One region of the Methylobacterium sp. 1973 genome, then DNA from elsewhere that is predicted to be linked to it. Evidence: riboswitches for the same ligand, from Rfam matches in the RefSeq annotation. Region 1 holds a riboswitch; the other holds the start of a gene.

Evidence for each region. A riboswitch is a leader RNA that binds a small molecule or an ion and turns the genes downstream of it on or off. The one in region 1 is predicted to bind fluoride.
Region 2: linked by a shared signal. The riboswitch ahead of crcB (fluoride efflux transporter CrcB) and the one ahead of ABIC70_RS15750 (voltage-gated chloride channel family protein) in region 1 are both predicted to bind fluoride.

The regions. Positions count from the first base shown of each region.
Region 1 is NZ_JBEPLA010000007.1:181,019-196,010, forward strand. It holds gene ABIC70_RS15685 (OmpA family protein) at 1-19, shown strand, start outside; gene ABIC70_RS15690 (formate--tetrahydrofolate ligase) at 278-1,951, shown strand; gene ABIC70_RS15695 (8-oxoguanine deaminase) at 1,985-3,352, opposite strand; gene ABIC70_RS15700 (MarR family winged helix-turn-helix transcriptional regulator) at 3,493-4,086, shown strand; gene ABIC70_RS15705 (response regulator) at 4,083-4,790, shown strand; gene ABIC70_RS15710 (hypothetical protein) at 4,807-5,043, opposite strand; gene ABIC70_RS15715 (2-keto-4-pentenoate hydratase) at 5,146-5,970, opposite strand; gene ABIC70_RS15720 (VOC family protein) at 5,999-6,472, opposite strand; gene ABIC70_RS15725 (CsbD family protein) at 6,839-7,168, opposite strand; gene ABIC70_RS15730 (SDR family oxidoreductase) at 7,807-8,556, shown strand; gene ABIC70_RS15735 (cupin domain-containing protein) at 8,588-9,004, shown strand; gene ABIC70_RS15740 (sigma-70 family RNA polymerase sigma factor) at 9,066-10,043, shown strand; gene ABIC70_RS15745 (methyl-accepting chemotaxis protein) at 10,183-11,874, shown strand; gene ABIC70_RS15750 (voltage-gated chloride channel family protein) at 12,197-13,594, opposite strand; fluoride riboswitch at 13,636-13,708, opposite strand; gene arsH (arsenical resistance protein ArsH) at 13,948-14,694, opposite strand; gene ABIC70_RS15760 (ArsR/SmtB family transcription factor) at 14,745-14,992, shown strand, end outside.
Region 2 is NZ_JBEPLA010000007.1:4,087-19,078, reverse strand. It holds gene hisS (histidine--tRNA ligase) at 125-1,672, shown strand; gene ABIC70_RS14935 (hypothetical protein) at 1,751-1,993, shown strand; gene ABIC70_RS14930 (ATP phosphoribosyltransferase regulatory subunit) at 2,145-3,287, shown strand; gene hisG (ATP phosphoribosyltransferase) at 3,284-4,276, shown strand; gene ABIC70_RS14920 (lysozyme inhibitor LprI family protein) at 4,323-4,676, opposite strand; gene hemJ (protoporphyrinogen oxidase HemJ) at 4,744-5,175, opposite strand; gene ABIC70_RS14910 (uroporphyrinogen decarboxylase) at 5,186-6,337, opposite strand; gene ABIC70_RS14905 (pyruvate, water dikinase regulatory protein) at 6,801-7,631, shown strand; gene crcB (fluoride efflux transporter CrcB) at 7,748-8,137, opposite strand; fluoride riboswitch at 8,221-8,291, opposite strand; gene ABIC70_RS14895 (hypothetical protein) at 8,472-8,981, opposite strand; gene lanM (lanmodulin LanM) at 9,160-9,591, opposite strand; gene ABIC70_RS14885 (hypothetical protein) at 9,683-10,966, opposite strand; gene ABIC70_RS14880 (tetratricopeptide repeat protein) at 10,960-11,880, opposite strand; gene ABIC70_RS14875 (vWA domain-containing protein) at 11,880-12,809, opposite strand; gene ABIC70_RS14870 (VWA domain-containing protein) at 12,982-14,019, opposite strand; gene ABIC70_RS14865 (DUF4381 family protein) at 14,016-14,489, opposite strand; gene ABIC70_RS14860 (DUF58 domain-containing protein) at 14,514-14,992, opposite strand, start outside.

The sequences.
Region 1 (14,992 bases):
CGAGCTGGTCAGGTTCTGAGGGCCGAGGCGCCGATGGCAGGCCTCGACCGGGCGTCTCGCTGGTCCGGACCCGCTCCGTGCGTCGGAGCTGGGGACGTCGGGGGCGACAAGAGTATTTTGTCCGCCATATCATAAAAATCGACGCGCATTTTCCCGGGCTTTGACGCACAGTGCGCAGCCGTTCGCGGGCGGCCAAGCCGCAGCCCGCACGGCAGGAGATTCGCACGGCAAGAGCCGGCGGGCGGGCATCGCGCCCGCGAGTCAGGGAGGAAGGCCCATGCCGTCAGATATCGAGATCGCCCGCGCCGCGACCCTGAAGCCGATCGCGCAGGTCGCCGAGAAGCTCGGCATCCCGGATGACGCGCTCCACAATTACGGCAAGCACATCGCCAAGATCGACCACGGCTACATCGCCGGTCTGGAGAGCCGGAAGCCCGGCAAGCTCGTGCTGGTCACGGCGATCTCCCCGACGCCCGCGGGCGAGGGCAAGACCACCACCACGGTGGGCCTGGGCGACGCCCTGAACCGCATCGGCGAGAAGACCATGATCTGCCTGCGCGAGCCGTCGCTCGGGCCGTGCTTCGGCATGAAGGGCGGCGCCGCCGGCGGCGGCAAGGCCCAGGTCGTGCCGATGGAGCAGATCAACCTGCACTTCACCGGCGACTTCCACGCCATCACGTCGGCCCACAGCCTCGCGGCCGCGCTGATCGACAACCACGTCTACTGGGCGAACGAGCTCAACATCGACGTGCGCCGCATCCACTGGCGCCGCGTCGTCGACATGAACGACCGGGCTTTGCGCCAGATCACCCAGTCGCTCGGCGGCGTCGCCAACGGCTTCCCCCGGGAGGACGGGTTCGACATCACGGTGGCCTCCGAGGTGATGGCGGTGTTCTGCCTCGCCAAGGACCTCGCCGACCTGGAGGAGCGCCTCGGCCGGATCGTCATCGCCGAGACCCGCGACCGCAAGCTCGTCACCCTCAAGGACGTGAAGGCCACCGGCGCCATGACGGTGCTGCTCAAGGACGCCCTGCAGCCCAACCTCGTGCAGACGCTCGAGGGCAACCCGGCGCTGATCCATGGCGGCCCCTTCGCCAACATCGCCCATGGCTGCAACTCGGTGATCGCCACACGGGCCGGCCTGCGGCTCGCCGACTACACGGTGACGGAGGCCGGGTTCGGCGCCGATCTCGGCGCCGAGAAGTTCCTCGATATCAAGTGCCGGCAGGCGGGGCTGACCCCCTCGGCCGTGGTGGTGGTGGCGACCATCCGCGCCCTCAAGATGCATGGCGGCGTCGACAAGAAGAACCTCGGGGCCGAGAACATCGACGCCCTGGAGAAGGGCTTCGCCAACCTCGCCCGGCACGTGACCAACCTGCGCGGCTTCGGCCTGCCGGTGGTGGTCGGCGTCAACCACTTCTACGCCGACACCGATGCCGAGCACGCCAAGCTCAAGGAACTGTGCCGCGAGCGGCTCGACGTCGAGGCGATCACCTGCCGCCACTGGGCGGAGGGCGGGGCCGGGGCCGAGGAGCTGGCCCGCGCGGTGGTGAAGCTCTCCGAGGCCGAGCCGGCGCCGATCCGCCACGCCTACGAGACGGAGAGCCGCCTCTCCGACAAGATCCGGGCGATCGCCACCAAGCTGTACGGGGCCGCCGACATCCAGATCGAGACGAAGGCTCAGGCCAAGCTCGCCACCTTCGAGAAGGACGGCTACGGAAACCTGCCGATCTGTATGGCCAAGACCCAGTACTCGTTCTCCACCGACCCGACCCTGATGGGCGCCCCCGAGGGCCACATCGTGGGCGTGCGCGACGTCCGGCTCTCGGCCGGCGCCGGCTTCGTGGTGGCGATCTGCGGGGAGATCATGACCATGCCGGGCCTGCCCCGGGTGCCCGCCGCCGACACGATCCGGCTGGACGCCAACGGGCAGATCGACGGGCTGTTCTGAGGATCACGCGCGGGGCGGGTCAGGGCTCGCCCTCTACACCGCTCCGAACAGGTCCACCGCCAGCCGGGAATGCGCCTCGCGCAGCATCCCGGTATCGACCCCGAGCGGCTGGCCGTCGATCACCCGCCAGCGGCCCGCCACCATCACCCGGTCGGCCCGGGTGGCGCCGCACAGGACCAGAGCCGCCAGCGGGTCGTGGGCGCCGGAGAAGCGCAGCTCGTCCAGGGTGAACAGGGCGAGGTCCGCCTCCCGGCCCGGCTCGATCCGGCCGATATCGGTGCGGCCGAGGCAGGCGGCCGAGCCCTCGGTGGCCCAGCGCAGGGCGTCGAGATGCGTCACGGCTTCCGCCCCGTAGGTGAGCCGGTTGATCATCAGGGCGTGGCGCACGCCCTCCATCAGGTTCGAGCTGTCGTTCGAGGCCGAGCCGTCGACACCGAGGCCCAAGGGCGAGCCCGCCGCCTCCAGCTCGCAGGTGCGGCAGCGGCCCGAGGCCAGGGTCATGTTCGAGGTCGGGCAGTGGCAGACGCCGACCCCGGCCTTGCCGAGCCGGGCGACCTCGGCATCGGTGAAGTGGATGCCGTGGGCGAGCCAGACCCGGTCGTTCAGCCAGCCGACCTCCTCGAGGTACTCCACCGGCCGGCAACCGAACATCTGCTGGCAATAGGCGTCCTCGTCCAGCGTCTCGCCGAGATGGGTGTGCAGCCGGCTCCCGTGCCGGGCGGCGAGCGCCGCGCTCTCGCGCATCAGGCGCCGGGTCACCGCGAAGGGCGAGCAGGGGGCGAGCGCGACCTGCACCATCGCGCCGGGGGCGGGGTCGTGGAACAGGTTCAGCACCCGCTCGCAATCCGAAAGAATCGTGTCGTCGTCCTGGGTCAGGCTCTCGGGCGGCAGCCCGCCCTCCCGGTCGGACAGGCTCATGGAGCCGCGGGTGATCGCGGCCCGGATCCCGAGGGCCCGGGCCTCCGCGACCTGGACGTCCATCGAATCCTCCAGCCCCTTCGGGAACAGGTAGTGATGGTCGCCCGCCGTGGTGCAGCCCGAGAGCAGCAGCTCGGTGAAGGCCACCTGCGTGGCGAGCCGGAACGCCTCCGGGGTGATCCGCCCCCAGACCGTGTAGAGCGCCTTCAGCCAGGGAAAGAGCGGCTTGTTGATCGCCAGCGGGTGGGCGCGGGTCAGCGTCTGGAAGGCGTGGTGATGGGTGTTGATCAGCCCCGGGATGACCACGTGGCGCGAGGCGTCGAAGGTCTCGTCCACGGGCGCGGCGGGTTTCGCGCCCGCCGCCACGCATTCGACGATCCGGGTGCCCGCCACGACGATCCCGCCCCCGGCGCCCTCGGCCAGGATGGCGCGCGGATCGCGGATCCAGAGGCGTCCCGGTCCCGGTTCAGCTGCCTCGGCCATGTCCGTCCGCTCCCGTCGATCGAGGATCCTGCGTAGCGGAGGGGCCGGACCGGCGGCAATCCCGCTTGAGGATCGCCGCCGGCCGGCGCCCCGGCCGGCCCGGTCAGGGTTGACGGGCCCGGGCCGCCTTGAGAAACGTCATGGGGACTGACCTATCACCCGTTGGGAGCGGCCGCGCCGTGACACGGACAGCCCCGCGCGAGGCGATCTTCGCGGCGAAACCCGTCCCGGGTGCCGCGCCGGCCGCCCTCGGCAGCGACGACCTGATCGAGCTTCTGTTCTTCGCCTACCGGGATTTCGTGGGCGATCCCGACCGGATCCTGGCCGCCTACGGCTTCGGCCGGGCCCACCACCGGGTGCTGCACTTCGTCGACCGCTATCCCGGCCTGACCATCGCCGAACTCCTCGACATCCTGCGCATCACCAAGCAGAGCCTCAACCGGGTGCTCAAGGACCTGATCGGGCAGGGCTACGTCGCGCAGAAGCCGGGTTCCAGCGACCGGCGCCAGCGCCTCCTCTACTGCACCGAGGCCGGCGCCCGGCTCGCGGCCGACCTCACGCGGGTCCAGGCCCGCCGCCTCGCCCGGGCGCTCGCGGCGCCGGATGCCCGGGGCTCCCCGGAGGATTTCCTGATGGCGATGATCGAGCCGGAGGACCGCCCGGCGGTCCAGCGCCTGATGGCGCGGCGCGGGGGCGGGAGCGACGGGCGCGTCGCCGGGGAGGAGTGCGCGTGAGCAATGCCGCCCGGGCCGACCTGCCCGACGAGGCGCCCCACGTCCTCGTGGTCGACGACGACCGCCGGCTGCGCGAATTGCTCGCCCGTTACCTCACCGACCAGGGCTTCCGGGTCACCGCCGCGGCGAGCGCCGCGGAGGCCCGGGCCCGGGCCCAGAGCGTCGTGTTCGACGCCATGGTCCTCGACGTGATGATGCCCGGCGAGAACGGCTTCGACTACGCCCGCAGCGTGCGCGAGACGTCGCGTGTGCCGATCCTGATGCTCACCGCCCGCTCCAACCCGAACGACCGGGTGATGGGGCTGGAGATCGGCGCGGACGATTACCTGCCCAAGCCCTTCGAGCCGCGGGAGCTGACGCTGCGGCTCAACAACATCATCAAGCGCAGCGCGCGGCCCCGCGCGGCGGCCGCCGAGGCGGTGACCTTCGGGCCGTTCGCGTTCCGGGTCGACCGGGGCGAGCTGCGCCGGGACGACGAGCTGATCCGCATCACCGAGCGCGAGCGCGAGATCCTGACGATCCTGGCGATGGCGGGCGGCGCCAATGTCGAGCGCGAGCAGCTCGCCGGCCCCGGCGGGGCCGCGGCGGAGCGCACCGTCGACGTGCAGATCAACCGCCTGCGCCGCAAGACCGAGGTCGACCCCGCCAATCCGGTCTTCCTGCAGACCGTGCGGGGCGTCGGCTACCGGCTCGCGGTGGATTGAGCCGGAACCGGGCGGCTCAGACCACCCGCGGCTCGTCGCGCTTCAGCTTGAGGGCCTTGGCGATCCGGGTGGACAGGCTGCCCACGATGGCGAGGGTGGCCGACGGGTCGACCAGAGGGCGGACGGCCTCCAGCGCCTCCGCGGCGCTGGGCTTCATCACCGCGTAGACCGTGGCGCCGGATGCCGGGCTGGAGCCCTGCACGGTGACGGAGACGAGGAAGGTCGTGTGGCGTCGCCGCAGGCGTCCAGGCATGGCTCAGCATTTGGCATGTCGGCTAACCATCACCAATGCCAGAGTCCCGGAGCCGGCCCGGGAAACGACACGATCCTGGCACGATAACCCGTGCCGGGTCTTTCAGATCAGGGCAAGGTCGATGCCGGGAAGCCGCAGCCCGTCGAGCCGCGTGCTCCAGTGCTGGCCGGAGGCGACCGGAAGCGCGTCTGTCAGCGTGCCGGTTGTGACGACCGTGCCGGCTGCGAGCGGCGGGGCGACCGGATCGTTAGCCAGCGCATCGACCAAGTGCGCGAGGGCGGCGAGCGGTCCCGTCCCGAGGACGCTGCGGCCGCCGCCCCGGTCGGCGACGGCGCCGTCCCGCAGCAGGTCGACGGTGAAGCCCGCGAGGTCGCCGATCCAGCCGCGCCGCGCGGCCGCCGGAACCGGCACCCGCTCGCCCACCACCAGCAACCCGTGCAGCCCGAAGGCCGCCACGGTGTCGGGCGCCGCGAAGCGCCAGCCCGGATAGAGCGACTGCACGATCTCGAAGCCGCTCGCGGCCCAGTCGAGGCAGGCGATCAGCGCCTCGGCATCCATGCCGGGTTCCGGCGCGCGTGCCAGACCGAACACGATCTCCGGCTCGATCCGGGGCTCGACGAAGGCCGCGAGGGGCACCGGTCCGCCCAGGGCGGCCCGGTCGCGCAGGGTCGTGTCGTAGACATGCCCCCAGATCGGCGCCCGGACGCCGTACCGCTCCCACAGGGTCGTGTTGGTGAAGCCGATCTTGTAGCCGACATTCCGCTCGCCGCGCCCGGCACGCAGGCTCCGGATCGCCTCGGCGACCCGGTAGGCCGCCGGCAGGTCGAAGGTCGGATCCCAGCCGGTCAGCGGTGCGATGGGGCGGCGATGCTCGTGCGCGGCCAGGATGGTGCGCGCGTGGGCCGCGGCGGATATCGGCTCGGTCATCGGCAACAGGGTCCAGGCCGACGCGACGTCATCCGCGCCGGGCCGCCTGGATCGCGGCGACGTCGATCTTCCCCATGGTCATCATGGCCGTGAACGCGCGCCGGGCCTCCGCGCCGCCGGCCGCCAGCGCGGCGGTGAGCACGCGTGGCGTGATCTGCCACGCGATGCCCCAGCGATCCTTGCACCAGCCGCAGGCGCTCTCCTGCCCGCCATTGTCGACGATGGCGGTCCAGAGCCGGTCCGTCTCCGCCTGGTCGTCCGTCGCGATCTGGAACGAGAAGGCCTCGCTGTGCCGGAAGGCGGGACCGCCGTTCAGGCCGATGCACGGGATGCCGGCCACAGTGAACGCCACCGTCAGCACGTCCCCCGCCTTGCCCGACGGGTAATCGGCCGGTGCCCGGTAAACCGCGCCCATGGCGCTGTCCGGAAAGGTCGCGACGTAGAATCGGGCGGCCGCCTCGGCCTCCGTGTCGTACCAGAGGCAGATCGTGGCCTTGGGAATTTCGCTCTCGCCGAGCGCGTTCCGGGCGTCCTGATCCTCGGCGACCACGCTGGCCATTGCGGTGCCTCCCTTGCCGTTCCCGTGCCATGCCGACGCGCGGGCCTCGCCGCCGGCCGACAGGGGCCGCGGCACGCCCCCATACAACCATGAGATGTCGACCCGGCAAAGACCGACACGCGGGACCGGCCGGTCGGGTTGGCCGCACGGATTTGCGTCGCGGCGCGATCGACCGCGCGGGGACCGTTTTGCCCGGCGCCGTGGAGGCCCGGCCGGGACGCGGGCCGATCATCGGCCGCGCGGGGCCCCGCCTGGGAGATCCGCGAGTGCCACGCCGCCGACGGTGTCGGTGCGAGCGGGCGTCGCGGCTCAGAGCTTGCTGACGAGCAAGCCCAGACCGAAGCCCGCGAGCCCGGCGACGAGCAAGGAAGCGTGGGGCCAGGCGACGGAGGTCTGGTGACCTTCCCACGCGTAGGCACGGCTCCGGTCATAGGCCTCCGCGGCGTGGTCCGAGATCTCGTTGGCCGCGTGCCGGACCGCGTCCTTGGCCTGACCGTAGAGGTTCTCGGCGGTGCCCTGCGCTTCGCGGAGCCGGCCCTCGATCGCATCGCGGTTCGAACCGGCGAGGTCGCCAACCGAGCCCTGAACCGTGCCGCCGAACGCGCGCGCGGCCCCCGTGATCCTGTCCGTGTCGATCATCGCGCTGCCCTTCACATCCTGTCTCGGGCTGGCATCGGCTGCGGTCTCGCAAGCCCGACGCCCACCCTCTCGCGACGGGTGCAACGGCGGCCTCCTCCAAGCGTTCCGGCGAGCGGTCCAGTCCAGTGGGTCCAGGCTTCCGCCACGGACCCTGGCCATTCCGGGATGGCGCGCTGTCCCGTCGGGGTCGCGCGGAAGGCGATATCGGCTGAGCCGCACGCGACGCCGGCGCGGACGCCTTCAATCGGGACCCTGTGCGGATCGGCGGTTTGGTCGGAGGCGCGGACGTCGCCGAGCCGGCGAAGGGCGTCGGAGGCCGTCCGGTCGCCCGCGGGCGCATCTGTGCCGGCGCCGACACGGTCGGCGAGACCGTCACGGGACTGGCCGGGACTGGCCAGGACTGTCCGCTGGAACGCCCTCCGGGTCGGCTTGATGGGGGAGGCCCGGATCGACCCCGTGACGCTCAGCCCGGAGGGGGGCTGGCGTCCGGTCGTGGCCATGGACGGCGTCCCACGCGGCGGCATCGCCTTTTTCTCCGACGGCATGTCACATCCCGCGTCGTCCCCTCGTCTTGACGTCGAACGAGCGCCTCAGCGGCACCCCGCCGCGCCGCCCGGTTCACGCAGGAGACGCGCGTCATGAAGATGGTTGTGATCGGCGGGAGCGGGTTGATCGGCAGGCAGTTGACCGCCGAACTCGGCCGCAGGGGACACGAAGCCGTCGCCGCCTCCCCGCGGACGGGCGTCGACGCCCTGACGGGTGAGGGGCTCGCCGAGGTTCTCGTCGGCGCCGAGGTCGTGGTCGACGTCGCGAACGCACCGTCCTTCGAGGATGCGGCGGTGCTCGATTTCTTCGAGCGGTCGAGCCGCAACCTCCTGGCCGCCGCGCGTCGGGCCGGCGTGACGCACCATGTCGCCCTCTCGATCGTCGGCACGGATCGCCTGGACGGGAACGGATACTTCCGGGCGAAGGTCGCGCAGGAGCGGCTGATCGTGGCGTCCGGCCTGCCCTACACGATCGTTCGTGCAACCCAGTTCTTCGAGTTCGTCGCCACGATCACCGCGGCGTCGGTCGTGGGCGATCGCATCGTCGTCCCCGACGCCGATTTCCAGCCCATCGCCGCCGCCGACGTCGCGGCCGCGCTGGCGGAGGTCGCCGTCCACGAGCCCCGCAGCCGGACGATCGAGATCGCCGGACCGGACAGGCTGCCCTTCCGCGACTTCGTCGCCCGATGCGCCGCCGCCGCCGGCGACCGCCGGGCGGTGTCGGCCGACCGCAGCGCACGGTATTTCGGCGCCGCGCTGGAGAAGGGCTCGCTCGTTCCCGAGGACGCTGCCGCGGCGCGCCTCGGATCCACGCGCTTCGCGACCTGGCTCGCGACCGTCTGACGGCCTCCCTCACCACGCTGGACGAACCCCCATGGTCAAAGCACTCATCCTCTCCGCTTGCCTGGCCGGCTTCGCGCTCCCGGTCGGGGCGGCGGAGCTGCGGGCCGGCGAGGCCCGCGTCACGACGATCTTCGACCACCCCCTGCCGGGCATCCCCGGCAAGAGTCTGCGCGGCGTCCTCGTCGCATACGGGCCGGGCGGGTCCTCCCCCGCCCACAGGCATGCGCGCTCCGCCTTCATCACCGCGACGGTGATCGAGGGCGCGATCCGCAGCCGCATCAACGACGGGCCTGAGCAGATCTTCCGGGTCGGCGAGAGCTTCGTGGAGCAGCCGGGCGACCACCATGCCGTGAGCGCCAATGCCAGCGCCACGGAGCCGTCCCGCCTTCTCGCGGTGTTCGTCGTCGACACGGACGACCGCGACCTGACCGTGCCGGACCGGCGGTGACACCCCCTCCGGCCGCGTGCGAGGATCCCCGGGTCTCGCCATCGCTCCGCAGACAGATCCCATGCCGCCGACCGACACGCAGACCGACGCGGCGACCGCCACCTTCGAGGCCCATCGTCCGCGCCTCCTGCGCATCGCCTACCGCATGCTCGGCTCCCGCAGCGAGGCCGAGGACATGGTGCAGGACACGTGGCTGCGCTGGATCGCGGCGGATCGGGGCGCGGTCGCGGCCCCGTATCCGTTTCTGGCCCGCATCGTGACCCGGCTCTGCCTCGACCAGATGAAGTCGGCCCGCGCCCGCCGGGAGACCTATGTCGGCGCCTGGCTGCCGGAGCCCCTGGTCGAGACGGGGGAGGACGGCGTGGACGAGGACGATCTCACGCTGACGCTGATGATGGCGCTGGAACGCCTCTCGCCCCTCGAGCGCGCAGCCTTCCTCCTCCACGACGTGTTCGGCATCCCGCTCGGCGAGGTGGCGGACACGCTTGATCGGGAGGCGGCCGCCGTGCGTCAGCTCGCGGTGCGCGCCCGCCGGAACGTGCAGTCCGCACGGCCGCGCTTTCCCGTGGCGCGGGAGGAGGGCGAGCGGATCGCCCACGCCTTCTTCGCGGCCTCCGCCAGCGGGGACATCGCGACCCTGCGCACGCTGCTCGCGGAGGACGTGGTGCTCTGCTCGGACGGCGGCGGCAAGGTCCTGGCCTTTCCCAACCCCATCGTCGGGTCGGAGCGCCTGCTCCGTCTCTTCGCGGGCGTCCGGCGCAAATGGGGGCCCAAGCGGGCCGCGCTGGTCGCGCCGGTCTGGATCGACGGATTGCCGGGATACATCAGCCGGGAACGCGGCGATCTCCTCCAGACGACCGCGCTCGCCATCGAGAACGGTCGGATCACCGCCCTCTACATCACCCGCAACCCCGACAAGCTCCGCCATGTGCTCCGTCAGGTCCTGCCCCCTGTGGCGGGCGCAGCCGGCACCGGGCCGCATGCGGAGCCGCAACCGCGCGGATCCGGGGAAAGGCGCCCGGGAGGGGCGGTTCCTTGACCGCATCGCCGAGAGCGGCCGCGCATCGGCCCGGCCCCGAGGCCCCCGGGATCGCGCTGGCTCTCTCCGCATCACGGAAATTTGAACCGAAATTTAATCGTGTTCGTTGACGTTTCGCCTGATGCACACAGGTGGAACCATGTCCTTGCTCTCCAACGCTAAAATATTGACAAAGCTGTCAGCGGTCATCGTGCTTATCGGTGGAGTGATCGGTGGCTGTATTTGGTTTGCGCAGGCGCGGATCGGCCAGATCGATAAGGCCTACAGTTCTTTCATCGATCGCGATGCGAAGGCGGTTGCAACGGCGCGTCGCCTGAATCGCAGCGTCTTCGAGATGAATTACTGGGTGTATCGCATCCTCGCTGAGACAGACGAAGCTCAGATGAAGGTGGCCAACACTGGATTCGACGACGCCATCCCCACCCTGACAAAGGCTCTGGCCGACCTGCGCCGACTCGCGCCGGATTTTGGCGCGCGCATCGACGAGCAGGCGGCCCGTATCCATCAGTTCGTCCAGCAGGTTTCCGAGGTTCGCCAGCTCTGCCTGGCGGGCCGGAACGCCGAGGCCCTCGCGCTGGTCCATCGTACGATCGACCCGACCTTCGTCGCCCTGGTGCAGGGCAGTTCGAAGCTCGGGAACGACATCGATGGCGCGATGGAGAAGGGCTCGGCCGAACTGACCGAGCAGACCAACGCCACCCGCATCTCCCTGGTGTCGTTCAGCGCGCTCGGCTTGCTGGTCGGGCTCGCTGCGGCCGCCCTCGTGACGATCGTCGGCATCACGCGCCCGCTCGGCAGATTGGTCGTCGTCCTGCGACGCATGGCGCAAGGGGAGATCGAGGCGGAGATCCGGGAGGCTGGCCGGGGCGACGAGATCGGCGCGGTCGGCCGGGCAGTGGAGGGGATCAAGGCCCTGGTCGCCCGCAAGGCCGCCGAGGAGGCCGAGGTCAAGCGGCTGGCCGACGCGGCCGCGGCCCAGGCGCGCCGGCGCACCATGATCGAACTCGCCGACGGGTTCGAGCGGGCGGTCGGCGGCGTCGTCGGCATGGTCTCGTCCTCGGCCACGGAGCTGCAGGCCACCGCCCGGCAGATGACCGCCACCGCCCAGGAGACGGCCTCGCAATCCACCGCCGTGGCGGCCGCCGCGGAAGAGGCCGCCGCCAACGTCCAGACCGTGGCGGCCGCCGCGGAGGAGCTGGGCTCGTCGGTGCAGGAGATCGGCCGGCAGGTCACCGGCTCGGCCCGGCTCGCGCAATCGGCGGTGGGCGAGGCCGACCAGACCGCCGCCCTGGTCCAGGCGCTCAGCCAGACCGCCGCCCGGATCGGCGACATGGTCGGGATGATCTCCGGGATCGCCGGGCAGACCAACCTGCTGGCGCTCAACGCCACGATCGAGGCGGCGCGGGCCGGCGCCGCGGGGCGGGGCTTTGCGGTGGTGGCTGCCGAGGTGAAGGCGCTGGCCGAGCAGACCGCCAAGGCGACCGAGGAGATCGCCCGGCAGATCGGCGCGGTGCAGGAGGTGACCGGGCAGGCCGTGACGGCGATCGGCGGGATCACCGGGCGGATCCGGGAGATCGACGGCGTGGCGACCTCGATCGCCGCGGCGGTGGAGCAGCAGGGGGCGGCGACGCAGGAGATCGTGCGCAACGTGGCGCAGGCCTCGACCGGCACCACCGCGGTGACCGGCACCATCGCGGGCGTCGCGCAGGCCTCCGAGGAGACCGGCGCCGCGGCCAGCCAAGTGCTCGCCTCCGCCTCCGAACTCTCGCGCCAGTCCGAGCATCTCGGTGCCGAGGTCGCCCGCTTCCTCGCAACCGTCCGCGCCGCCTGACGAGCCCCTGGCCGGATCCTCCCGGTCCGCCCTCCCGGCGCGGGCCGGCTCCGCCGCTTGCGGGCCGGCCCGACGGCGGTGCAGGGGCAGAGCGCGGATTGCGGGGGGCGTGTGGCGCCCATTGAGACCGGGGCGTCGTCGGCCGACGGCCTTGAGCAGGCCGTCGGCCTTCGCCTGCACGACCCGTTCCCCGCAGAGGGGCCTGGAGCCCCCCAGGAACGGGCTTGGCGTGGTCGAGCCCTGTCGGCGCACGTCATTGAGATGCCCGCACCGTCCCGATCCCGGCCGGGACGACCGGACGCGTCGAAGCCCTGGGGCGCACCTATCTGTCGGGGGCCGACACGGGGGCCGGCGCGGTCAGCCGGGCCGCGCGGTGCGTGCGTGCATGGCGCAGGGTGGCGTCCGGCGGCAGGGTGCCCACGGAAACCTTCGGGACGGCGATGCGCTGGGACAGGTAGATGCCGCTGTGCCCGGAGCACAGGTAGGCCAGGAAGCAGGCGGTCGCGATGTAGACGCCGTGCGTGGCGCCGAACAGCTCGATACCCATGAGCGTGCAGGCCAGCGGCGTGTTGGCCGCTCCGGCAAACACGGCGACGAACCCGAGGCCGGCCAGGAGATCCACCGGCGCCCCCAGCACCCCGGCCAGTGCGTTGCCGAGGGCCGCGCCGATGAAGAACAGCGGCGTGACCTCGCCGCCCTTGAACCCGGCGCTCAGGGTGACGACCGTGAACAGCATCTTGAGCGCCCAGCTCCAGGGATGCACCTCCGGACCGAAGAAGCGGGCAATGGTCAGCCCGTGCGGATCCGCCGACCAGACGCCCAGTCCCAGGTAATCCCGCGTGCCACAGAGGTAGACCAGGGCGATCACCGCGAGGCCGCCCGCCACGGGGCGGAGGGGCGCGAAGGCGATGACCCGCTTGCACCATCCGCCGAGCATGTGGTTCGCCTCGGCGAACACCAGGCCGGCCAGTCCGAAGGCCACGCCTGCCACCGCGACCTTGGCCAGGAGCAGCGGCTCGACCATGTGCGTGCCGACGGCTCCGGCGTGGTCGTCGATACGGTAGACCCCGTGTTCGATGCCCCACAGCTGACAGGTCCAGTCGCCGACCACGGCCGCGACGAGGCAGGGCACGAGGGCCGCATATTCGACGCGTCCGACAGCGAGGACCTCGAGCGCGAAGACCGCGCCGGCCAGTGGCGTACCGAAGACGGCGCCGAACCCCGCGGCGATCCCGGCCATCAGCATGATCCGGAAGCTCGGCGCATCCAGGCGGACCGCCTTGCCGAAGGCGCTTGCGAGGCTGCCGCCCAGTTGGACGGCCGTGCCTTCGCGGCCCGCCGATCCGCCGAACAGATGCGTGACCACCGTGCCGAGGAAGATCAGCGGCGCCATGCGCAGGGGCACGCCGCCCCCGGGCACATGGATCTGCTCGACGATGAGGTTGTTGCCGCCCTCCACGGATTGGCCGAAGCGATGGTAGAGCAGCCCGATAGCCAAGCCGCCGAGCGGCAGGAGAAACAGCAGCCCGGGATAGGCGAAGCGCGCCCGGGTGGCCGCATCGAGGCTCCAGAGGAAGGCCGCGCACAGGGAGCCCACGGCGGCGGCCATGGGCAGCAGAACCAGGATCCAGCGCGCGACCGAGACGGCATGATCGTGCCGCGTGCGGACAAAGGCCGCTACGTTGAAGCGTGTGAACAGATTTCGGAAGGTTGCAGGCATGACATCCCCTTGATGCGACGCCGCAAGACTTTGCGGGATCGCAAGAAGTAGGAGTCATCAGCCTGACGGCGGTTCGGCCTTGATGGCCCGGCAGACACCATTGCCGTCCTCAAGAGATACGGGACCCCTCCGAACCGCGTCAAGGCCCTTCGTCAAGGCCCTTCGTGCAGGCCTGCGGCGTGCGGGCGGGGCGAACCCGTCGCTCCCCCGAGGGTGGACGCGGAGACAGCGGATCCGGTCGACCCTCGGGGCGCTGGGACCCTGGTCTCGCACAGACCTGACCCACGGGCGGCCGGTCGCCGCCGCGATCACGACGGCGCCCGCGTGGACGGTCGCATCGGCGGCGGGGTGTCTCAGCGCTTCACAAAGCCGATGTCGGCGGCCACGGCGCTCAGCCGCTCCGGCGCGCGCTCCTTCCGCTCGCTGTAGCGGTCGACGAGGTCGTCGGCCCGCTCCCGGGTCAGCAGCGTGAACTTCATCAGCTCCTCGCACACGTCCACGACGCGCTCGTAGAGCGGCCCCGGCTTCATCCGGCCGGCCTCGTCGAACTCCTTGTAGGCCATCGGGACCGACGACTGGTTCGGGATCGTGATCATCCGCATCCAGCGGCCGAGAATCCGCAGGCTGTTCACGGCGTTGAAGCTCTGCGAGCCGCCGGACACCTGCATCACGGCCAGCGTGCGGCCCTGGGTCGGCCGCACGCTGCCTTCGGAGAGCGGCAGCCAGTCGATCTGGCTTTTCATCACGCCGGTCAGCGTGCCGTGCCGCTCCGGCGACACCCACACTTGGCCCTCGGACCAGATCGAGAGGTCGCGCAGCTCCTGCACCTTCGGATGATCGGCGGTCGTGTCGTCGGGCAGGGGCAGGCCGTGCGCGTCGTAGATCCGCACCTCGCCGCCCATGGCTTCCAGGAGCCGGGCGGCCTCGTAGGCGAGGAAGCGGCTGAACGAGCGCTCCCGCAGGGAGCCGTAGAGGATCAGGAACCGGGGGGCGTGGGTGAGCGGCTTGACCGCCTCCAGGCGCGCGCGGGTCGGCACCACGAAATGCGCGGCGCTCAAGTTCGGCAGGCCATCGGTGAAAGGCTGGCGCGGCTTGTCCAAGGTTCAGCTTTCTTGTACGTTCAAAGAGTGATTTGAAGATTGTAACGAATATGGACGAGCCGCAAGCCCTCGCCGCCTTCGCGGCCCTCGCCCAGGAGCACCGTCTGCGCCTGGTGCGGGTGCTCGTGACCGCCGGCCCGGACGGGCTGGCCTCCGGCGTGCTGGCCGAGGCGGTGGGCGTCTCCGCCGCCACCGTGTCCCATCATCTCAAGGAACTGAGCCACGCGGGCCTGGTCGCCTCGCGGCGCGCGGGCCGCTCGATCATCTACAGCGCCGCCTACCCGGCGCTGTCCGGCCT
Region 2 (14,992 bases), 180 kb from region 1:
AACCGAATTCCCCTTTCGCGCGGCATGCTTTAGAGCCCGGCCAAGGGTTCTCCGCCCGGCGGAGACGATTCAAGATCCGATGCCGGACCCGGGCTCCGGGTCCGCGAGAAGCGAACGCGCGCACATGTCCAAGGCCGACACCCCCAAGGCCGAGAAGGCCGAGACCTTGAAGCCCCGCCTGCCGCGCGGCTTCGTCGACCGGCGCGCCGGTGAGATCGCCGCGCAGGGGCGGATGCTGGAGACGATCCGCAAGAGCTTCGAGCTCTACGGCTTCGAGGCCCTGGAGACGCCCTTCGTCGAGTACACCGAGGCGCTCGGCAAGTTCCTGCCCGACCTCGACCGTCCGAACGCGGGCGTGTTCTCGTTCCAGGACGACGACGAGGCGTGGCTGTCGCTCCGCTACGACCTGACGGCGCCGCTCGCGCGCTTCGTCGCCGAGAACTACGACGCCCTGCCCAAGCCGTATCGCAGCTACCGGGCCGGCTACGTGTTCCGCAACGAGAAGCCGGGGCCGGGCCGTTTCCGCCAGTTCATGCAGTTCGACGCCGACATCGTGGGCGCCGGCAGCGTCGCGGCCGATGCCGAGACCTGCATGCTGATGGCCGACACGCTGAACCGCCTCGGGCTCGGCGGCCAGTACGTGGTCAAGGTCAACAACCGGAAGGTGCTCGACGGCGTCATGGAGGCGATCGGGCTCGCCGGTCCCGACAAGGCCGGCCAGCGCCTGACGGTCCTGCGGGCGATCGACAAGCTCGACCGGCTGGGCGTCGACGGGGTGCGCGACCTCCTCGGCGCCGGCCGCAAGGACGAGAGCGGCGACTTCACCAAGGGCGCGGGCCTCGACGCGGCGGCGATCGGCCGGATCCTCGCCTACGTGTCGTTCCAGGCCGATGCCGGGGACGGCGCCGACAAGATGGCGTTCTGGGAGAACTTCTTCGCCGGCTGGCACGACGCGGTCGGCGCGTCCGAGACCGGCCGGGAGGGCATCGCCGAATTGCACGCGATCATGCGCCTCTGCGCCGCCGCCGGCTACGGTCACGACGTGATCCGCGCCGATCCGAGCGTGGTGCGCGGCCTCGAATACTATACCGGCCCGGTCTACGAGGCCGAGCTGACGTTTCCGGTCACTAACGAGGACGGCCAGACCGTGCGCTTCGGCTCGGTGGCGGGCGGCGGGCGCTACGACGGGCTCGTCGGGCGGTTCCGGTCCGAGCCGGTCCCGGCCACCGGCTTCTCGATCGGCGTCTCGCGGCTGTTCTCGGCCCTGCAGCTCGTGGGCAGCCCCCTGCTCGCCGGCGCCGAGGCGCCCGGGCCGGTGGTGGTGCTGGTCCTCGACCGGGAGAACATGGCCGATTACCAGCGGCTGGTGGCGCTCCTGCGCGCCGACGGCATCCGGGCGGAGCTCTACCTCGGCGCCGCCGGCATGAAGGCGCAGATGAAATACGCCGACCGCCGGCGCGCACCCGTGGCGGTGATCCAGGGCTCGAACGAGCGTCTGGCCGGCGAGGTCCAGATCAAGGACCTGATCGCGGGTGCCCAGGCGGCCGAATCCATCGCCAGCAACGCCGAGTGGAAGGCGGCGCGGCCCGCGCAGATCTCGTGTCCGGAGGCCGATCTGGTGGCGCAGGTCCGCGCCGTGCTGGCCCGGCATTTCACGGCTTCGGAGGCCTGAGGCGCGCAGGTCGAACGCGGCGGCTCCGGCGGCGTTATCCTCGGTCGGTTCCGTGGAGGGGTCGGGGGAGATGTCGGGATGCGCGCGAAGATCCTCATCCTGTCGGCCGGCCTGATCTGCGCCGGGACAGGCCCCGTCTGGGCCGCCCGGCCGGTCCTCGACCGGTTGCCGAGCGCCGTCGCCCAGGCCACCCCCGGGACCGGCAGCGCCCCCGTCCTGAGCGCCGGGATCGCCGGAGCGCCGGCCCTGACCGTGATCGCCCGCCGCAAGCCGGTCCGACGCCCCCGCGGGGCGCGTCTCGGCGGCGGCCGGCCGCTCTGAGCGGCTGCTCCGAGCGGGTGAAGTCTGTGGCGCCGTAGCGCGTATCGGTCCGCGGTACGGGGACCTGCGCAGTCCTGCGCACCGCACCGCCCTGCGACGTGTCGCCAAGTCCGGCCACGGTTGCTACAGAGCGCCCGCGAGGATGGATCCGATGACACGACCGGAGGCAGGCGAGACGGGGGCGGGGGATGCGGCGCGCACGCGGCTGCTCGCGCATTTGGCGGCGGCGGGCTATCGGCCCGTGACGCCGCCGGTGCTGCAGCCGCTGGAGCCGTTCCTCGAATTGTCGGGCGAGGACATCCGCCGGCGGATCTTCGTCACGCAGGATGCGGGCGGCGCCGAGCTGTGCCTGCGGCCGGAATTCACGATTCCCGTCTGTCGCCTCCACCGGGCGGAGGCCGACGGGCAGGTGGCCGATTACAGCTATTGCGGTCCGGTCTTCCGCCTCGCCGCCGACGAGCCCGACGAGTTCTTCCAGGCCGGCATCGAGTCGATCGGGCGCACCGACACGCCGGCCGCCGACGCCGAGGTGCTGGGTCTCGCCCTCGAGGGCCTCGCCCTGTTCGGCCGGACCGATCCGGCGGTGCGGCTCGGCGACATGGGGCTGACCGTGGCGCTCCTCGACGGCCTCGCGGTCCCGCCCGCCGCCAAGCGCCGGACGCTCCGGGCGCTGGCCGCCGGGCGCTCGCTGGACGTGGTCACCAACGGCGCCGAGGGGACCCGCCCGGAGGATCCCCATGCGGGCCTGCTGGCGGCGATCCAGGGCCAGGACCCGCGGGGCGTGCGCGCCTTCGTGGAGGACGTGCTGGCGATCGCCGGGATCTCGGCGGTGGGCGGGCGCAGCGCCGGCGAGATCGCCGAGCGCTTCCTCGCCAAGGCCTCCGCGCAGGCCCATGGCGGGGCCGGGCTCAACGCCGAGAACCGTGCGCTCCTCGACCGCTACCGGGCCATCGCCGGCCATCCGGATGCCGCCGCCCGCGACCTGCGGGCGCTGGTGGCCGACGCGGGCATCCGCCACGACGCCCTCGCGGCCGCTCTCGACCTGTTCGAGGAGCGCACCGGCTTCATCGCGGCCCGCGGGCTGCCGATCGAGCGGTTCCGCTTCCAGGGCGGCTTCGCCCGCAACCTCGACTATTATACCGGCTTCATCTTCGAGGTGACCGAAGGGCAGGGCCCGATCCTGGTCGGCGGCGGCCGTTACGACGGCCTGCTCGGCCATCTCGGCAGCCCGGCGCCCCTGCCCGCGGTGGGCTGCACCTTCTGGATCGCGCGCGTGGCGGGAGCCGGCCGATGAGTGCTTCGGACGCGACCGCCATGCCGCTGATCCTCGCCGTGCCATCCAAGGGCCGCCTGCAGGAGAACGCCAGCGCGTTCTTCGGCCGGGCCGGTCTGAAGCTCGCCCAGGGCGCCGGCGCCCGCGACTACCGGGGCAAGCTGCTCGGCGTCCCCGACGTCGAGGTGCGCTACCTCTCGGCCTCCGAGATCGCCGCGCAGCTCGCCTCGGGCGCCGCCCATCTCGGCGTCACCGGCGAGGACCTGATCCGCGAGACCCTGCCGGACGTGCGCGGCCAAGTGGAGCTGCTGACGCCGCTGGGCTTCGGCAACGCCACCGTGGTGGTCGCCGTACCCCAGGCCTGGATCGACGTGCGCGACATGTCCGACCTCGACGAGGTCGCCGCCGGCATGCGCACCCGCCACGGGCGGCGCCTGCGAGTCGCCACCAAATACGTGAACCTGACCCGCCGGTTCTTCGCCGAGAAGGGCGTCGCCGATTACCGGATCGTCGAGAGCCTCGGCGCCACCGAGGGGGCGCCGGCGGCGGGCTCGGCCGAGATCGTGGTCGACATCACCACGACGGGGGCGACACTCTCCGCCAACGCCCTGAAGGTGCTGGACGACGGCATCATCCTGCGCTCGGAGGCGAACCTCGTCGCCTCGCTGAAGGCGCCCTGGGGCGAGGGCCAGCGGGCGGCGCTCCGCACCGTGCTCGGCCGCATCGCCGCCGAGGAACGCGCCCGGACCACCCGGGAGGTGCGGGGCGCCCTGCCGGAGAGCGGCACCATCGACCTCGCCACCCTGGCGGGCCTGCACGAGGCCGAGCTGCCCTACGGCGCCCCGAAGGGCCCGGAGGGCGAGATCGTCCTGCGCTGCCCTGAGGGCGCGGTGTTCGACCTCGCCGGCGCCCTGGTCGAGGCGGGGGCGCGGGCCGTGACGGTGCGGCGGGTCGACTATGCCTTCGCGGCCGAGAACCCGCTGGCGGAGCGGCTGCTGGCGCGGCTCTGAGGAGGCCGGACCGTCGTGGTGGTGTCCTTGCGGAGCACCGCGACGGCTACGGGCCCTGCTTGGCGAATTCGGACAGTACCCCGCGCAGCACCTTGAGCCGCCCGTCGTAGGCGGCTGTCAGGCAGGCGACGTCGCCGCTGCAGGCGCGCCGCTCCGTCAGCCACGCCTCCTGATCGTCGCGCAGCTTGGCTTGGCCGCCCATGGGCAGCACGCTCTTCAGGATCTCGAACCGGGTCGCCATCTCGACGTCCCGGTCGTTGAGGGGGAGATGGGCACAGATCGCCTTCTCGTCCGGAGCCTCGGCCCTGTCGCACGGAAAGCTCGCGGCCCGGGCAGCCGGGGCGGCGATCGGAGCCGCGAGGGCGGCGAGGGCCAGGGCGAGGACGAGCGGCTTCGGCATGGCCAGGAAACGGCCCGGCGGCGGAAAGGCTCCGCGCAGCGCGGCAGCCGGGTGAATCGACCCGGGATCAGAAGCCCGGCTTGACGATCGCCAGGATGACGATGCCGATCATGAGAAGCGTCGGCACCTCGTTGAGCACCCGGTAGAACCGATGACCGCGGGTGTTCCGGTCGGCGGCGAAATCCTTGACCATCCGGGCGAGCCAGCCATGGATACCGGTCATCGCCAGCACCAGCGCGAACTTCGCCTGGAGCCAGGGGCTCGCATAGAAGCCGCTCATCCAGGCGAGCGCCACCCCGAACAGCCAGGTGGCGATCAGGGCCGGGTTCATGATCGCCTTGAGCAGGCGGCGCTCCATCACCTTGAAGGTCGCGCTCTGCGCCTCCGAACCCGGCGGCAGGCTCGCATGGTAGACGAACAGCCGCGGCAGGTAGAGCATGCCCGCCATCCAGGCGATCAGGCTGATGACGTGGCCGGCCTTGATCCAGTCGTACAGCACGGGCGCAGCCTCAACCCTGGCCGCGCAGCCGGGCGAGCATCCGCTCGACATGGGCCACCGGCGTCTGGGGCGTGATGCCGTGGCCGAGGTTGAAGATGTGCGGCCGGCCGGCGGTCGCCTCCAGGACGGCATCCACCGCCGCGTCGAGGGCCGCGCCGCCCTCGATCAGCGTCTCGGGATGGAGGTTGCCCTGCGTCACCGTGGTGGCCGGCACCGTCGCCCGCAGGGCCTTCAGGTCCACCCCCCAGTCGACGCCGACGGCATCGGCGCCGGTCTCCGGCACCACCCGGGCATGGCCGTCGAGGCCCGAGCCGCGGGCGAACACGATGATCTTGGCGCCCGGCACCCGGGCGCGGACGCCCGCCACCATCCGGGCGATCGGCTGCAGGGACCAGCGGGTGAGGGCGTCCGCCGCGGGCGCGCCCGGCAGGGCGCTCTCCGCCACGTCGCCGACGGGCTCGACGGTGCCGTCGGAGGTCGGCACGGCGAGGGGCAGCGTGCCGGCATGGGACTCGAAGATCTGCACGGCGTCGGCGCCGGCCTCGAGCTGGCGCACGAGGTAATCGGTCTGCACCGTGACGAGGCGGTCGATCAGCGCGTCCACCAGCGTCGTGTCGCCCTCGGCCAGCGCCCGCGCGGGGGCGAGGTCCGGGGTGCCGCGACCGCCGATCATGTAGCTCGCCACCGTCCAGGGGGCGCCGCAGAAGCCGAGCAGCGTGGTCTCGCCGGGCAGTTCCGCGCGCAGCCGGGTCACCGTCTCGAAGACCGGTGCGAGATGGGTCATCACCGCCGGGTCGCCGGCCTCGCGCAGCTTCGAAAAGGCCTCCCGGCCGTCGAGGGGATCGAGGCGCGGCCCCTCGCCCTCCACGAAGCGCACGTCCTGACCGAGCGCATGGGGCACGACCAGGATGTCCGAGAACAGGATCGCGGCATCGAAGCCGAACCGCCGGATCGGCTGGAGCGTCACCTCGACGGCGAAGTCGGGGCTGTAGCAGAGGTCGAGGAACGAGCCGGCCTCGGCCCGGGTCGCCCGGTATTCCGGCAGGTAGCGGCCGGCCTGCCGCATCATCCAGGCGGGGGGCGGACCGATCGCCTCCCCGTCGAGGACGCGCAGCACCTTCCGCTCGGACTTGCGCTCCGTCCCCGTCATCGTCGTTCCCATCCCGTATCCGTCATCCCGCATGCCCGTCGGCGGGCCTCCTGTCGAGTCGAGGCGCGCCGATCCCCACACAGGCCCCTTCGAAAAGAAAAGAGAGAATCTAGGACTCTGTTTTTTCTCTTGGGGGGCCGAATCACGGGGGCACAAAAGCGTCCACAGGCGGTCCCCGGCGCCGCGCCGTTAACGAGGCTTTAAAGGATTTGCTCCATCTTGCGAGAACGACCAGATCCGACAGCGCCTTGGCAACGCCGAGTCGTGTGCGGACCCCGGACGCGTCCCGGATTCTCCCAGTGAGGCGGAATCCATGCGCCCCGATCGTCTGCCTGTGAACGGCGGAGTCGATAGCGCGCACCGGTATCGCCCTGGACCGGCCCGGCGGGGCATCCTATCCACACTCATCGACTCCCCTGGCGGCCGGCGGTGGACAACGTGGGCGCCGCGAAAGGCGACCGCAGAGGCGATCGGAATGGGCCGCAGCTACTTCCACCTCCACCTCGTCTCCGACTCCACCGGCGAGACGCTGATCAATGTCGGGCGCGCGGCGGCCGCGCAGTACGAGGGCGTGTCGGCGATCGAGCACGTCTATCCGCTGGTGCGCTCGGCCGCGCAGCTCGACCGGGTGATCTCGGAGATCCGGGCGGCGCCGGGTCTCGTCCTCTACACCCTGGTGGGGGGCGACCTCGGCGAGCGGCTGGAGGAGGTCGCCCGGGAGACCGGCTCGCCCTGCCTGTCGGTGCTGCGGCCGGTCCACGACCTGCTGCGCGCCTATCTCGGCGCCGAGACCACAGCCCGGCCCGGCGCCCAGCACATGCTGAACGCCGAGTACTTCAAGCGCATCGACGCGATGAACTTCACCCTGGCCCACGACGACGGCAACCTGCCGGAGGATCTCGAGGACGCGGACGTCATCCTGCTCGGCGTCAGCCGGACCTCGAAGACGCCGACCTCGATCTACCTCGCCAATCGCGGCCTCAAGACCACCAACCTGCCGCTGGTGCCGGGCATGCCGCTGCCGCCGGCGATCGAGCGCGCCCGCAAGCCCCTGGTGGTCGGGCTGTTCGCCTCGCCGGAGCGGATCGTGCAGATCCGCCAGAACCGGCTCTCCAGCCTCAACGCCGACGAATCGTCCCTCTACGTCGACCGCTCGGCGGTGGCGGACGAGATCACCGCCTCCCGCCGGCTGTTCACCCGGAACCGCTGGCCGACCATCGACGTGACGCGCCGCTCCATCGAGGAGACCGCGGCGGCGATCGTCGACCTCTACCGCGACCACCGGCTGAAGTTCATCGCGGATTGAGAGGGGTTTCCGAAGGGCTCAGCCCTTTGGCGGGGTCCGGGGGCGGAGCCCCTGAACGACCCGGGCTCCGCCCCGGATCCGCAAGAGGTCGCAGCCCTTTTGAAGCCGGGACGGCCTCAGCTGCCGCTCAGGACCGCCCGCACCAGGGTGAGGCCCGCCACCAGCCCGATCAGACCGGTCGCCACCGAGGCCCCAACGTAGAGGGCGGCGGCGGCGGTCTCGCCCCGGTGGTACAGGCTGATCGCGTCGAGGGAGAAGGTCGAGAAGGTGGTGAAGCCGCCGAGCACGCCCGTGGTCAGGAACAGCCGTGCCGGGTGACCCGCCGCGCCGCGCAGGGCGAAGCCCTCGGCGAGCACGCCCATCAGGAACGAGCCCAGCACGTTGATGATCAGCGTGGCCAGTGGGAAGCCGAGGCCCGGCAGCAGCCGGGCGACCGCCACGTTGATCCCGTGGCGGCACCCGCCCCCGAGCCCGGCTCCGACAACGACGATGAGGGTGTTGATCATGCCGGCCCTTCCTGTTCGGTCGGGCAGCCACGTCCTGTCGCGGCTTCGGCGCACGGCCCCACCGCGGACGGCTGAGGCGCGCCCGTGCGGTAGGAGCCATCAGCCCGGCCTCCGAGTCGGGCGGTTGTCGGGGCGCTCCATCCCCATCGGGACAGGCTTAGCGCAGGATGCCGGGAAGGGGAATCCGGTTTTCCGGCTCCCGCGCTGGTGGGTCGGGGGGGCGCGGCGGGTTCACAGATCGGTTCGGATCGGCGCGGGTCCCCTCCCGTGCGAGAGCGGACCCGCGCCCTGTCATGAACCCACCGTGCTGGATCGATCGGCGAAGCCGCAAGGCTCAGCGAGCGTAGGCGAAGTGGCTGCGCTGCTCGATCTGGGCGGCATAGAAATCCTCGACCACCTCGCGGACCACCTCGGCCAGCTCGTCGCCCCGGTGCTCGTCGAGCTGGATGTCGCTGCCGACGGTCCGGCCGATGGCGCAGCTCGCAGCCCCCGGCACGAGGCGCTCGTTGTAGCGCTGGTTCAGGCCCGAGACCGAGATGTAGTTGCTGCCGCCGAGTTCCGGACCGTACTTGATCTTGATCTTCTGCTCGGTGTCGGTCCCGCGCAGCCGCGCGCAGAGGCTGATGAAGTTGTCCTGATCGATCTTGGCCTCGAGGCCGGTGATGCTGCCGTGGACGTTGTCCTCCTCGTTGAGCACCTCGGCCATGAGGTTCAGGACGCCGACCACCGGCTCCAGCGCCCGGGCGCCTTCCTCCAGGAGTTTCTTGCGGAAGTCGTTGCTGCGGGCATCCGCCTCCTGCAGCCGCGCGCGGAACCTGTCCTTGACCTCGTTGGCGCGTGCCATCGCGCTCCTCCCTGGTGGTTCATCCGATGCTTTGCCGCCCGGATGACCGAAACCTACGAGGCCAATTCAGATGAAGCAAGATAGTGCAAAATATTGATGCCTGCCCAGAACTTGAGCCGTTGCACAGGAATAATACTTGCTCATGGACTGTGCAACGGCGGGTCTCCGGGATCCGCGCCTATTTCAGGAGCTGCAGCAGGCTGCGTCCGGCCGGGGTCTTGAGTTCCTTGGCGTCGAGCGTGCCGTCCTTGTCGGGATCGGCCGCCTTGAAGCGCTGCTCGACCAGGGCGAGGTATTCCTTGCGGTCGAGGGTGCCGTCGTTGTCGGTGTCGGCGGCCTTCAGGTCCGTCTTGCTGACCCGGCCCTTCAGCTCCTTGGCGTCGACGGTCCCGTCCTTGTCGGTCTCGGCGGCGTCGAAGACCTTGCCGGCCGCGGCCTGGGCCTCGGCCAGATCGATCGTGCCGTCCTTGTCGGTGTCGACCATCTTCAGCGTGCGCTCGGTGCCGGAGGACCGGGCGAAGGCCGCCGACGGCAGCGCGGTGGGGACGACCAGGCCGAGGACGAGCATCGCGGCCAGCGCACATGCGGGTCTGTTCAGGATCGCGGGCATGAACGAAATCTCCGGTGGCGATCAGCGCCGGCAGCCCAAGCCGCCATGCGGCGCGCCGTTCCCGGAGGCGCGTTCACAAGCCGACGATCAGTCAGCGGGCCGGACCGTCGAGGGGGGCGAGCCGGTCCGGTTCCCGCGCAGCAGCGGCGACCGGTTCGGACCGGGACAGGGCGTTGGCCAATGCCCTCAGGTCCGGGACCGGCGCGCCCGATGCGCCGAACACCGACCGGTCGAGAGCCGCGAAGGATGCGACAAGACCGGGCCGCGCCTGCCAGATGCGAGCCAGATCCGGCGCTTCCCGCATCGCCGTATCCAGGACCGCGCGGAACCCGGCGGGATCTCCGGAACGGGCCGCCGCCTGCAGCGCGCGCCGGGTCGGGCGAGACAGGCGCAAGGAGGGCCGGCCAAGGCCGAAGCCGATCAGCGCCAAGCCCAGCCCGAAGGCGGCCAGCGCCGAGGCGGCGACCACGAGCGGCGAGGGGATCGCGGGGGGCGCCCGGTCGGTCTCCCGGTCGGGCAGGCCGCCGCCGATCTGCCGGGCCGGGATCTCGGTCTCGCGCATGGTGCGGGTGTTGGTGTCGAACCACGGGATCGCGATGGCGTCGAGGGGGATGATCTCCGGCACGCCGGGCTTCACGTCCCACTGGTAGGTGGCCCGCGCCACGGGGCCCGAGGGGGTCAGCAGGGTCTCGCGGGTGACGGGCCCCGCGAAGGTGATGATGCCGCGGGTGCGCATGACCGGCCGGGGCGGCAGGCCCTCCGCCACCATGCCCTGCGCCTCCAGGGTGACGATCCGGCGGGTGGTCTCGCCGACCTTGATGGTCTCGGGATCCGGGCTCCAGGAATCGGTGATCGCCACGTCCTTGGCCGGCAGCCACCAGGGCTCCTTGGCGTCGGGGCCGCCGCTGGGCTCGGTCCATTGTGCGACCGGGAAGGGGATCGGCTTCGAGCGTACCTCGACCACCCGCCGCTCGCCGACATCGTTGACGGTGAGCTTGTGGGTGAACGGCTCGATGGTGAACTGCCCGGCATGGTGCGGGAAGACCGCCACGGTGCGGTCGAACGCGATGGCGCTCTGGCCGTCGGGAAGCTTGGTCTTGCTCCAGTGATCCCGGCCGAGCTGCGTCCAGGAGAAGTTGGCGAGGGAGGGCTGCACCACCTCCTCGAGCAGGATCGGCTGCTTGTAGACCCCGTGGATCTTCAAGAGCACCATCTCGCGGGAGAAAGGCGCGCTGTTGCCGTTCAGTTCGGCGGTCACCGTCAGGGTGAGGTCGCCCGGCTCGATCTCCGCGCGGGCGGGGAGGGGAGCGAGGAGGGAGGCGAGGAGGAGGAGCGCGCGGGCGCGCCTCTCGAAGACCCCAGAAAAACTCACCACGGGTTGCTCCCGGCGGGAATCGCGGTGCCGGCCTCGACCCGGCGGGTCTGCTCGGCGCGCAGGCGCAGCTTGAGATAGCGGCCGGGATCGTCCGGCAGGGTCTGGAGCCAGAGCCGGTCCGGTCGGATCTCGTGGGCCTCGAAGCTCTTGGTCACCCGGCGGACCTCGCGCTCGGGCGCCTCGGCCACCATGGCGGAACCGCCCCCGGTCCGGCCCCGGCCCGCCGCGTCGCCGGCCGAGCCCCGGGCCTGGCCCTTGCCGGTGTCGATCGATTGCTGCTCGGCCTTGCCCCGGCGGGACACCTTGCTGTTGCCGGGCAGCGACGCGCTGGCGTTCGATTCCTTGTTGCCGGCGAGCCCCTCGCCGCTGGAGGCGGCGTTGATGTCGTTGTTCTGGTCCTGGTTGGCGGTGTTGTTGTAGCGGGCACCGTACTGGGCTGTGCCGTTGGCGATGCCGCCGCCGGGCCCGCGATCGATCACCTCGGCCCGCATCCGGGCGATCAGCGAGCGGTTGGCCTGGGCGTCGGCGTCGCGGGGGTTGAAGCGCAGGGCCTCGTCGTAGGCCGCCAGCGCGCCCTCGAGGTCGCCCGCCTTCGCGAGCGCGTTGCCGAGATTGTAGCTCGCGCGCCGCCCGCCGGTGCGGAACAGCGCGATCGCGTCCGCGTAGCGGCCGGCCTCGTAGAGCGCGGCGGCGCGCCAGGCCGGATCGACGAAGACGTCCGCGGCCAGCCCCGGCAGGCCGAGGCCCATCAGCAGGCGCCCGAAGCCGGTCCGGGGCTGCGAGACGGCGAGCAGCGCCAGGAGGCCGATCCCCGCCAGTGCCAGGCCGGCGATCCGGGCGCGGCGGCGCCAGCGCGGCGGCAGGCCGGCGCGGAGCGGGACGGCGAAGCCCGTGTCGGGGAGGGTGAGCCGCATCAGGCGCTCCTGCGGAACAGGACCAGGACCGGCAGGGCTGCCAGCAGCAGCAGCCAGCGCCCGAGATCCGCATAGGCCAGGACGCCGTAGCCGCCCGCCGCGAGGTGCTGACTGAGCCCGGCGCCGACCACGTCGAGCACCGGGCCGGGGGTCGCGATGTCGGCGACGGTGCCGCCGCCGGCCCGGACGAGGGCGTCGAGGGCGGCCCGGTCGGGCTTCGGTGCGCCGGGCGGCAGCGGCTTGTCGGCGGGGACGAACAGCGCCTGGAGCCGCCAGCCGTGCTCGGCGATGGCGCGGGCCTCGCGGGTGGCGGCCTCGCCGATGCCGTCGCCGTCGCTGATCAGCACCACGTCGGCAGCCACGACGTTGGCCTCCGCCAGGGTGCGGCGGGCCAGCGCCAGCCCACGCTCGGGATGGGTGCCGCGGTCCGGCACCGTGTCGGCATCGAGGGCGAACAGGGTGGTGCCGAGGCTGTCGCGGTCGGTGGTGGGGGAGGCGGCGAGGTAGGCGTCGCCCGCGTAGACCACGAGGGCGACCGCCCGGGTGCCGGCGGCCTCGGCGACGGCGGCGGCGGCCTGCCGGACGCCCTGGAGGTTGCCGCCCTCCGTGACCGAGCGGGACAGGTCGACGACGATCACGGTCTCGTCGAGGTTGCGGAAGGTCCGCCCGTCCGCCCGCTCCACCGCGGGGCCGGTGAGCGCGAGGGCGATCAGCCCGGCCGCCAGGGCGGCGGCGAGGTTCGCCTGCCGCCGGCCGCCCAGCACCGCGCCGGTGCGGGCGAGATGGGCCATCAGCGCCGGATCCACCGCCCGGGCCCAGTCGCCCAACGGCGCCGAGCGCCACGCGGCGCGGAGCGCCAGCAGGACGACCACCGGGATCGCCAGGAACCACCAGGGGCGCAGCAGCGCGAAGGCGTCGAGGAAGCTCATCGGGCGGCGTCTCCCACCCGGATCCCCTCATCCCGAGGTGACCGCGCAGCGGGCCTCGAAGGAGGGCTCCAGGGATCGCGCGGCCGGCGGGAGGGCTCCTTCGAGGCCTCCGCTGCGCTCGGGCACCTCAGGATGAGGGCGTGTGCCGGACAGGCGGCGAAACGTGGATCCCTCACGCCCCCCTCCGGCTGGCCAGCAGGGCGGCGGCGGCCAGCAGCGCCAGGGCGGCCGGCCAGGGCCAGAGGTCCCGGCGCAGGGGCAGGGGCGGAGCCAGGGCGCGGCCACCCTCCAGCCGGTCGATGGCGTCGGCGACGCGGACCAGATCCTCGGTGGTGCGCACCCGGAACGCCTCGCCGCCGCTCGCCTGCGCCATGTCGCGCAGGGTCTCGGTGTCGACCACGTCCTGCTCGCCATCGGCATCGGCCATGTCGCGGGGCCCCAGCGCGATGGTGTAGATCTTGATGCCCAGCGTCTTGGCGAGGTCCGCCACGTCCTTGGGGGCGGTCTGGCCGGCATTGTTGGCGCCGTCCGAGAGCAGGATCACGGCTTTCGCGGCCTTGGCGCCGGACTGCCTCCCGGAGGCGGCCTCGCCGTCCGCATCCCGCGGGTCCAGGCGGCGCAGGGCGAGGCCGAGGCCGTCGCCGATCCCGGTGGAGCGGCCGCTGATGCCGATCGTCGCCTCGTCGAGGGCGCGGGCGACCGCGGCAGTGTCGAAGCTCAGGGCCGCCGCCACGTAGGCCTGGTCGGCGAAGATCACGAGGCCGATCCGGTCCCCGGCCCGGCGGCGGATGAAGTCGGTGCCGACGCGCTTGACCGCGGTGAGCCGGTTCACGGTCTCGCCGTCGAGGGCGAAGTCGCGCCGCTCCATCGAGCCCGACAGGTCCATGGCGATCATGATCTCGCGGCCCGAGGCCGGGAGCGCGGCCGCCGGCATGACGAGGCGCGGACCCGACAGGGCCGCCACCAGGGCGATCCAGAGCGTCCAGGTCAGCAGGGCCCGCCGCCGCCCCCGGGCCGCGAGGTCGGCGCCGGAGCGCGCCCCGCCCACCAGCGTGCCGGGCACGCGCAGGGCGCCGCTGCCGCCCTCGGGCTCGGCCGGGATCAGGCGGGCGGCCAGCAGGGGCAGGGGGAGGGCCAGGAGCGCCCAGGGCGCGGCGCAGTCGAAGGCCGACAGGAGGGCGCTGAGCCATGCGGGCAGGAACGCGCTCATGCCCGCAGCCGTCCGATCAGGCGGCCGAGTTCGGCGTCCAGGGCGTCGAGGTCGGGATCCTGCCGCCGGTACAGCCCGTCGGCGAGCACCCGGCCGGCGCCCCGGGTGAAGAAATCGGTCCTGAACAGCGCGTCCAGGCGGGCGGCCCAGTCGGCGCCCGTCGCCCGGGCCTCGGTCTCGCCGCCGAGGGTCCGGCCGAGACGGCGCAGGAGCCGGGCCTGGGCGACGAGGCGCGCCTCCGGATCGAGGTTCCGGCTCCGGGCGAGTTCGGCCAGCGCCGCCCGGCGGATGCCGGCCCGCGCCCGGCCGCGCCCGTAGCGGACGAGCCCCACCAGCAGGGCGGCGAGGAAGCCCAGAGCCGCCGCGGCGACGACCTCGCCCTGCAGGGCGCCGGCGGCGCCGCCGGGCAGATGCAGGCCCCGAAGCTGTTCGAGGGACAGGGGAATCTCGGCGGGAGTGACGGGGTTCATCGGATCGGACCGCCGTGTCGGACCTCACAGCACCGCATCGAGGCGCTCCATGAGCGGCGCATAGGCCTCCGGGCCGGTCTCGACGTCGAGGCGCACGCCCGCGATGCCGCGCCGGGCATAGTCGGCGAGCCGGGCCTCGGCGGATTCGCCCGCCGGCCCGGCCGCCGTCGGCAGCGCGGTCCCGCGGCGGCCATCCGCGAGGGCGAAGGGGTAGTATCCCGGTGGCCGGGCGCGCTCGAAGGCGTCGCTCACCAGGATCAGCCGGATGGCGATCCGCTCGGCGAGCAGCGTCAGGAGCTCGTCGAAGCCCGGGCCGGGATCGTCGAGGGCGCTGGCGATGACGAGGTGGCCGCCGGCCGGCAGCAGGCTGCGGGCGAGGGCGAGGGTCGCCTCGAGCGGCGGCTCCGCGTGGGCCCGCGAACCGGACTCGGTCCCGAGGGCGTCGGCATGGGCCTGGGCGAGGGCGCCGGTCACCGCGATCATGGCGCGCTCGCCGCCCGCCG